DNA from 2 places in the Stutzerimonas sp. genome. Region 1 is predicted to be linked to the other one. Evidence: riboswitches for the same ligand, from Rfam matches in the RefSeq annotation. Region 1 holds a riboswitch; the other holds the start of a gene.
The links. Region 1 has a riboswitch for cobalamin ahead of AC2LD7_RS08745 (TonB-dependent receptor domain-containing protein). Riboswitches for the same ligand answer to the same signal wherever they lie in the genome.
Positions count from the first base shown of each region.

Region 2: it holds a riboswitch for cobalamin, as region 1 does, so the genes downstream of both, btuB (TonB-dependent vitamin B12 receptor) here and AC2LD7_RS08745 (TonB-dependent receptor domain-containing protein) in region 1, are expected to answer to the same signal.

Region 1 covers NZ_CEXBBO010000010.1:125,312-129,763, reverse strand. The annotation lists gene AC2LD7_RS08750 (cobalamin-binding protein) at 1-289, shown strand, start outside; gene AC2LD7_RS08745 (TonB-dependent receptor domain-containing protein) at 395-2,287, opposite strand; cobalamin riboswitch at 2,380-2,595, opposite strand; gene dxs (1-deoxy-D-xylulose-5-phosphate synthase) at 2,875-4,452, opposite strand, start outside.
Region 2 covers NZ_CEXBBO010000033.1:24,663-29,114, forward strand. The annotation lists gene AC2LD7_RS17630 (hypothetical protein) at 65-385, shown strand; gene AC2LD7_RS17635 (metallophosphoesterase family protein) at 505-1,308, opposite strand; cobalamin riboswitch at 1,470-1,687, shown strand; gene btuB (TonB-dependent vitamin B12 receptor) at 1,797-3,662, shown strand; gene AC2LD7_RS17645 (hypothetical protein) at 3,690-4,265, shown strand; gene cobO (cob(I)yrinic acid a,c-diamide adenosyltransferase) at 4,265-4,452, shown strand, end outside.

The sequences.
Region 1 (4,452 bases):
GCAGATCATCAGTGACGCTATCGAAGTATGCGGTGGCCGGAATGTCTTCGCCGATCTGCGTCTGCCGGCTCCGCAGGTCAGCGTCGAGTCTGTGCTGTCGCGAAATCCCGATGTGATTCTGGCCGGCAGCGGCGCCCAGCTATCCGAGTGGAAAGCCTGGCCGCAGCTCGCGGCGGTGCGCAAGGGCCAGCTGTGGGAAGTGCCGGACAAGGGGCTGGAGCGGCCGAGCTTCCAGATGCTCGGCGCGATCAAGAAGCTCTGTGACGTAATGGGGCAGGCGCGGCGCTGAAGGTGTGTGCTTAACGGTTGCGAGTCCAGTCAAAATGCTCTTTACAGCACGTAGACTCCGCTTCTTCGCTGTTTTCGCCTGCCTCGCTACGTTTTCAGCGGCCTGTTAGAACGATGGCGTCCAGGTTACTGCGAACAAAGCCGTGCGGCCTTCGGTGTTGTAGCCGTAACGGCCGCTGGAGTAGGTCGCTTCTACGTAGTCCTTGTCGAACAGATTGTTCAGCTTGGCTTCCAGGCTGACCTCATGGCTCGCCTGCCAGCTGCCACGCAGGCCAACCAGGGCATAGCCACCGAGTTCGATGGTGTTGGCTGCATCATCGTAGCGACCGCTGACAGCGCGCCAGTTGGCGCCGACCATAAAGTTTCCGAACTGGCGATCCACATCCAGGCTGAGCGTACGCTTGGCACGGCGCGGCAGAACATGGCCGCTGTCGCGGTCGCGCGGATCGATCAGGCCGAGCGCAAGGTTGGTTTGCCAGCCAAATAGTTGCTGTCTGAGTGCGGCTTCGAAGCCATTGATGCGGGCCGTCTGGACGTTATAGGGCAACCAGCCGGTACTGGCGTCCGAGACGATGGCGTCTTCGATGTCGGTACGGTAGATCGACAGTTCCAGCGACCCGGTATCGCTGTAGCGGTTGCGCCATTGCAGTTCATAGCTTCGCGAATGCTCAGGCGAAAGGTCTGGATTTGCGCTTGAGAAACAGGTGCCGAAGTAGCAGGCGTCGGGATAGTAGAGATCATTGAACGTCGGGGCGCGAAAGCCTTCGCTGTAAGAGGCGATCAGGTCGTTGCGAGGGTCCAGCGGAACGGTTAGCGCGGCGTTCCAGCTGTTTTCGCTGCCGTACTGCTGGTTCTTGTCATGCCGCAGCCCTAGCTCGGTGGAAAATACGGAGCCGTTGTAACGGTGCTGGATGAAACCGGCCTGGTTCCAGCGCGCCTCCTCGACGAAGTCGGTGGTGCTGTGCAGGCGGTCTTCATACCAATCGGCGCCCAGAAGGAGCTGATGGTCGCTGTCGAGGGTCAGCGTGTTGACCCAGCTGGCCGAGTCGCGATAGGTGGCGAAGCTGTAGAACATATCCTCAGTGGCACCTGACAGCTCGTTGCCAGTGTCTCGCTTGTCCTCGCTGTGACCTGCCTCGAATCGGCTGCTCCATCGGTCATTGATCTGCAGATCGACGAAACCGGACAATGTGCTGAGCTGAAACTCGGTCGTGGGTCGGGACGGACCAAAGACGTCGTCATATTCGATCTGCCCGCGCTGATCGAGCGCGCTTACGCCGGCTTCCAGTCTTTCATTGAAACGATGCGCCAGGTTCACACTGAGCGAGCGGTTGCGATAGGCATCGTCGTCACGGTTCAGATTGTCACCGTGGCGGGTCGCGTCGATGCCGTCGGTTTCGTTCAGCGAGGCACCGACGTTAAAGCGGGTCTGGCCGTTGCCTCCGGATACTCCCAGGTTACGCTCGAAAGTCGAATGGCTACCCGCGCCGAGGCGCACATAGGGGTTGAGCCCCTTGCCGCTCCCTTGTCGGGTAAAAATCTGTACCACGCCGCCAATGGCGTCGGAGCCGTACAGCGCGGAGCGCGCACCGCGCACGACTTCCACCCGCTCGATCTGGTCAGGGCTGAGAAACTCGAGACTGCTGGTGCCGCTGGACGCTGCAGCGATGCGCTGGCCATCGACTAGAATCAGCGTCTGCCCGCTGGCGGTGCCGCGAACGAGCAGACTGGTGAGGCTACCTGCGCCTCCGGTGCGCACGACATTGACGCCGGGCACGCGCTCGAGCAGTTCGGCCACACTGCGTACTTGCAGGCGGTCTATGTCGGCGCGGTTGAATACGGTCGTTGCAGCCGCTGTCTGCGTTCGCAGTTGCGGCACGCGGTTGGCGGACACGACGGTATCGTTGAGCTTCAGCGCCTCATCGCGGCTTGGCGTCTGGGCGAATGCGGAAACGCTGGGCAGCAGTGCCACAGCCAAGGCAAGACGGGTCAGTTTCATGAATCAATCCTCAAAAGTTCAGAGCTTTTGAGGAGGGCAGGAACAAGCGCGCGGAATAATGCGCAGCGCTTGACGGTGCTGCCCTCCGCAACACCAGTCGAATCCGTCAGGCCGGTCTCCGGGCTTTCGACGCGCACCGAGCTCGCCTTCCCGTGTCAGGACACAGTGGCGGTTGAGCGGGCGGTGATCCGTGGATCACGGTCGATTACCGTTGCGGGGGCAGCGCCGGCTTGGCTCGTTGGAGCGCACCGGCTTCCCGTTTAATGCGGACCTTGCGGTCGTGCACACCTGGGCGGATAAAACGCGCGAACCTTACGGGGTGATGCAGCGAAACACAAGGCAGGCGGTGACAGAAACGTCATCTATCGCGGTTGCGTCTGGGATCGAGCAGATGTTCCACGCAGGGGCTTGAGAACGACGCGTCGCGGGAAGCGCGAAAGATGCGGTTCTGCTTTGATTCGTTTCCAGCGGCGAGCCTGGAAACAAGTGAATATAAGGCGCGGCCTTAGAGGCGTAGGGTGGATGTCGCCTTTTACATCCGGCTTTTGAGGTGGACACGCTTCGCAATTTTCCACGGTGGCATTGTTTTACGACGCAGCCTGTAGCACTTCCAGCCGCGCACGCACGGCGGCTTCGATGCCGCTGGCATCCAGGCCGCACTCGGCAAGCATCTCGCTGGGCTTGGCGTGCTCGACGTAGTAGTCCGGCAGTCCCAGATGAAGGATCGGCTTTTGCAGGTTTTCGTTGGCGAGGAATTCGCTCACAGCGCTGCCGGCGCCGCCCATGATGCTATTTTCTTCGATAGTCACCAGTAGCTCGTGATCGGCAGCCAGCTGGCGCACCAATGCTTCATCAAGCGGTTTGACGAAGCGCATGTCGACTACCGTTGCATCGAGACTTTCGCCGACCTTCAGGGCTTCGGCCAGTTGAACGCCGAAAACCAGCAGTGCGACCCGGCGGCCGCTGCCGTTGCGGCCTTCGCGGCGCACCACACCCTTGCCTATTTCCAGCGGTTCGAGGCCGGGCTCGATCGTCGCGTTCGGGCCGGTGCCACGTGGATAACGCACCGCTGCGGGGCCTTCGAAATGGTAGCCAGTGGTGAGCATGCGGCGCATCTCGTTTTCGTCACTCGGCGTCATCACCAGCATGCCGGGGATGCAGCGCAGATAGGTGAGATCGAAGCTGCCAGCATGGGTCGGGCCGTCTTCGCCGACCAAACCGGCGCGGTCGATGGCGAACAGTACGTTGAGGTTCTGCACGGCGACGTCATGGATCAGTTGGTCATAAGCGCGCTGCAGGAAGGTCGAATAGATCGCAACCACCGGTTTGGCTCCTTCGCAGGCCATGCCGGCAGCCAATGTCACGGCGTGCTGTTCGGCGATGGCGACATCGAAGTAGCGATCCGGGAAGCGCTCGCTGAACGCGACCAGGTCGGAACCTTCCTTCATGGCCGGAGTAATGCCGGCCAAGCGCGGATCAGCGGCGGCCATGTCGCACAGCCATTGACCGAAGACGTTGGAGTATTTCGGGCCGCTGGGCTTTTTAGGGGCCGCTGGAGCGCCGACGGGTTCCAGCTTGCTGATCGCATGCCAGGTAATCGGATCGACTTCAGCCGGGGCGAAGCCTTTGCCCTTCTTGGTCACCACATGCAGGAATTGCGGCCCGGAGAGGTCGCGCATGTTACGCAGGGTGGCGATCAGGGTCGGCAGATCGTGGCCGTCGATGGGCCCGATGTAGTTCCAGCCGAGCTCTTCGAACAGCGTGCCGGGGACCAGCATGCCCTTGGCATATTCTTCGGTACGGCGAGCAATTTCCCAGGCGCCGGGTAGGCGCGACAGGACCTTCTTGCTGCCTTCGCGCATGCTCGTGTAGGTACGGCTGGAAAGAATCTTGGCGAGATAGTTGGACAGACCGCCAACGTTGCGCGAGATCGACATGTCGTTGTCGTTGAGCACCACCAGCATGTCGGCGCCAACTTCAGGGGCGTGGTTCAGCGCCTCGAAGGCCATGCCGGCGGTGAGCGCGCCGTCACCGATCACGGCAATGGACTTGCGCTTCTTGCCCTGCAGGCGAGCAGCGATGGCCATGCCCAGTGCGGCGCTGATCGAGGTGCTGGAATGGCCGACGCCAAAGGTGTCGTACTCGCTTTCGCTGCGGCGCGGAAA
Region 2 (4,452 bases), on a different contig from region 1:
CGCGCAGCACAACCGCATCCATGCAATACCATCTTGGCTTCGACATCGGGTAGAGCAGCTGAGCATGCCGCCTATCCTTCGTCTGCCGGACCAGCCCGAGGCGTGCGAGCTCTGTCGCCGACAGGCACCCTTGACCCGTCATCATCTAATCCCCAAAGCGCTGCACGGCAAAACCTATGTGCGCAAGCGCTTCGCCCGTGAGGAGCGCATCACTGCCACCTTGTGGGTTTGCCGGCCCTGCCACAATCAGATTCATCGACTGTTCAGCGAGAAAGAATTGGCGCTCATCTACAACAGCCGAGAGGCATTGCTTGGTGATCCGCGCCTGAGCATGTTCGTCGAATGGCTGGCAACCAAACCAGCCGGATTTAATCCTAGGCACTAGTTTGGGCCGCTTCTGACGTATACCTCTGCCTAACAAAGGCTGCGACACGGCTGATCAAAAATGCGTTCGCTCTGCTTGGTCATTCGTATATAGACGACATTCTGCCGTTCTTGGCGCCTCTACCAGTGCAGGTTGAAGTGCGATCCCAGCACGAAGCGATCATCCAGCAGATCCCAGCGTTCGACGCAGGCTTTCTTGTCGGTGCCGGGATGCAGCTTGAGGCGGTTGAAAGAATTCGGGGAGGTGCCGCGGACCCGCGATGACAACGTGGTGCCGGCCTGGATCATCCAGATTTCCCGCGACAGGCCGGTGTACTGCTTGGTCAATGGCAACACGTAGGGCAGATGAATATGCCCGCCCATTACCAGATCGAGCCCTTCATCTGCCCAGCAGTGCAACGCTGCGTCGGCGCCGTGTTGCAGGTTGCTCAGATCGCTCAACACCATCGCGCCGAAGGGCTGATGCGCCACCACGATACGGACCTTGTTTGGGTCGCTCTGCTTTAACCGCCGTGCTACCGCCTGCACCTGCTCGGCGGTTACCAGGCCGTCTTTATGCCGTCGCGGGTGGGTAGTATTGAGCCCGATCGCTAGCATTTCGTCGTTTTCGAAGGTCGGTTCCAGATCGTGGCCGAAATGCCGGCGGTAGTTGCGATAGGGCATCAGAAAGCGTGCAAACACGTTGTATAGCGGAATGTCGTGGTTGCCGGGGATCACCAGCGCTTCGGGAATTCCATGACTATGCAGCCGCTGAACGAACGCCTGAGCGGCCGCGAACTGCCCGGCTCTGGCGCGCTGGGTGATGTCACCGGAAAAGATCAGCAGATCGGCACCATGCTCGCGTACATGGTCTTCCATGGCTTGCACCACTGCCGGTTGCTCAGTGCCGAAGTGGGTGTCGGAGATCTGCACGATGGTCGTCATGTGGCTGGCGTCTTCTCGTTGAGGGGTGGCCGGATGGTCCATTGTTGCATTCGAAGCCGGTAAGCGTCTGGCGTTCCGGCAAATTGCCAGCGAGAGGCATCCGATCGTTGTTGTCGTATAGCCCCGAACGCTTCAGGTTGCGCTACGCAGGGCCTTGGACTAACCTCCGCGCTGCTTCAGGTGCCCCTGGCGAAAAGCCAGCTGGGTGAAACAGGGAAGCCGGTTCATTCTTCGAAGATTCCGGCGCTGCCCCCGCAACGGTAGGCGAGACAAGAAACCGCTCACAGCCACTGTGCCACAGGCATGGGAAGGCGCGGTTTCGGGATGCTTCATGCGTCCGCTCGCAAGCCCGGAGACCGGCCTGTCGCATTCCACGGCAGTGCGGCGGGCGCTGATCGGGGTGCGGCTGCCTGCACCTCTTTCATTCTCTCCGTCTGCCTTTATCGACTGTATGTCGTGCGGCGGGCACGACGGAGAATCCCTAACCAATGCGAAGTCCCCTATCCCTGGCAGTAGTCCTGCTGGGTCTCCCTACCTATGTTCTTGCCGAGTCCGGCGCGGCCTTGCACCTGGACCAGCAGCTGATCACCGCCAGCCGGACCGGCAACTCGCCGGTATCCATTGCCTCAAGTAGCCTTATTACCCGTGACGAGATCGAACGCCAGCAGGCCACGAGCGTCCCTGAGCTGCTGCAGCGCCTGGCTGGCGTGAGCGTCACCCGCAACGGCGGACGCGGCAAGAGCACCTCGGTTTCCATTCGTGGTACCAGTGACAAGCATGTGCTGGTGCTGATCGACGGGGTGCGGGTCGGCTCGGCTACTTCCGGCAGCGCCGCGTTGCAGAACATCCCGGTGGAGCAGATCGAGCGCATCGAAATCGTGCGCGGGCCGCGTTCCAGCCTGTACGGTTCGGAGGCGATGGGCGGGGTGATCCAGATATTCACCCGCCGCGGAGGCGCCGATGGTTTCAAGCCATACCTCTCGGTGGGCACGGGCTCGCGTTCGAGCCACAGTGGATCGGCTGGCGTGGCGGGCAGCCACGGCAACGGCTGGTTCAACCTCGGCGTGGCCAGCGAATCCACCGACGGCATCAATGCCCGCGCCTACCGCAGCACTGCGCCCAATGCATTCGAGCCGGACGCCGACGGTTACCGTGAATTATCCGCTCTGCTGCGTGCGGGCTATCGCCTCGACAACGGCCTGGAGCTCGACGGCAGCTGGCTGCAGAGCGAGAACCACAGCGACTTCGACAGTCGTTCAAGCAGCGGCGCCAGCGGTCGCGATGCCTACAGCGACGGCTCCCTGCAAGCGATCAGTGGCCGTGCGCGCTTCTCACCGGCGGCGTTCTGGGGCGTTACCCTGCAGGCAGGGCACAGCGAAGATCTGGGAGATAACTTCCAGGACGGCAACTTCTATTCGCGCTTCGATACTCGCCGCGACAGCTTGAGCTGGCAGAACGACCTCCGGTTCGGAGAGGCGCAGGTATTGAGTTTGGGCATGGAATACCAGACAGACCGCATCGACAGCAGCGACAGCTATGCCAAGGACCGCCGCTACAACAGGGGCTACTTCATCCAGTATCAGGCCGCTTTTGGTCGCCATGGCGTACAGGCGGGACTGCGCCGTGACGATGATGAATTCTTCGGCTCGCACGATACCGGTAGCCTGGGCTACAGCTTCGATCTGAGCGACGCGCTGACGCTGACCGCCGCCTACGGTACCGCCTATCGCGCGCCGACGTTCAACGACCTGTACTACCCGGCAAGCAGCTCCACTGCCGGCAACCCGGACGTCCAACCGGAAGAATCGGAAAGCTACGAGCTGGGCATCCGCGGCAGCCATGGCTGGGGCGACTGGAGCGTCAACGCCTATGAAAACCAGATCGAGGACCTGATCGTCTGGGCGGGCACAAATCCCATGCGCCCGGAAAACGTCGATGTGGCGCGTATCCGCGGCATCGAAACCACCGTAGCCACCGTGTTGGCTGGCTGGGACCTGGCCGCCAACTTGACCTTCATGGACCCGCAGGATCGCAGCAAGGCCAACCATGGCCATCTGTTGCAGCGCCGCGCCAAGCGCCAGTTCAACCTGGATCTGGATCGCCAGTTCGGCGCCGTCGGCCTGGGCGCCTCGCTGTATGCAGTGAGCGAGCGCTTCGACAAAGCAAGCAATGTCGAGAGCTCCCGCATGCCCGGCTACGCCCTCATGGATCTGCGCGGCGAATACCGCTTCGACGAGCCCTGGCGCCTGCAGGCCAAGCTGGCGAACCTGTTCGACCGTGAGTACGAAACGACACAAACCTACGAGCAACCCGGCCGCGCGGTGTATTTCACCCTGCGCTACCAGGCGCTGTAACCGGAAACCCACCCAAGGAGCACACCCATGCACGCCCTGTCCACACGCGCCCAGCTGGCAATAGGCGCCGCGCTGATCCTGCTGATGGCCATGACTCGTGGCCAACACTTCGCCAGCGTCGAGAATCTACCCAGCGCCAGCTGGTCGATCTTCTTCCTGGCCGGCTTCTACCTGCGTCCGCGCTGGATGTTCGTGCTGCTGTTCGCCGTGGCGTCCGTGCTGGACTTCGGCTCCCTGGCCAGCGGCAGCATCAGCGACTGGTGCTTGTCACCGGCCTATTGGGCGTTGGTTCCGGCCTACGGCAGTTTGTGGTTGGCAGGGCGGCTGTTCGCCGGCTGGCAGCGCGACGACCTGCGCAGTCTGGCCGTGCTGGCGTTGACGCTGGTGGCAGCGACATTCATCGCCTACCAGATCTCCGGCGGCGGTTTCTACTTCTTCTCGGGCCGCTACCCCGAGCCGACGCTGGCTGGGTTCCTGCCACGTATCGGTGAGTACTTTCCGCGTCATCTGAGCAACGTGGCTTTTTACGTGGGTACCGCGCTGGTGCTGCACGTCGGCATCGTTTCGGCGCTGCGCCTGATTCGCCCGCGGCAGGTGCACTGATGGACGGGCGCGACGAGCGACACAAGGCGCGGATGCAGCGCAAGAAGGCGGTTATCGACGCGAAGATCGCCGAGGCCCAGGACGAGTACGGCCTGTTGCTGGTGCACACCGGTAACGGCAAGGGCAAGAGCAGCTCCGCCTTCGGCATGGTTGCCCGTGCGCTCGGCCACGGCATCAAGGTTGGCGT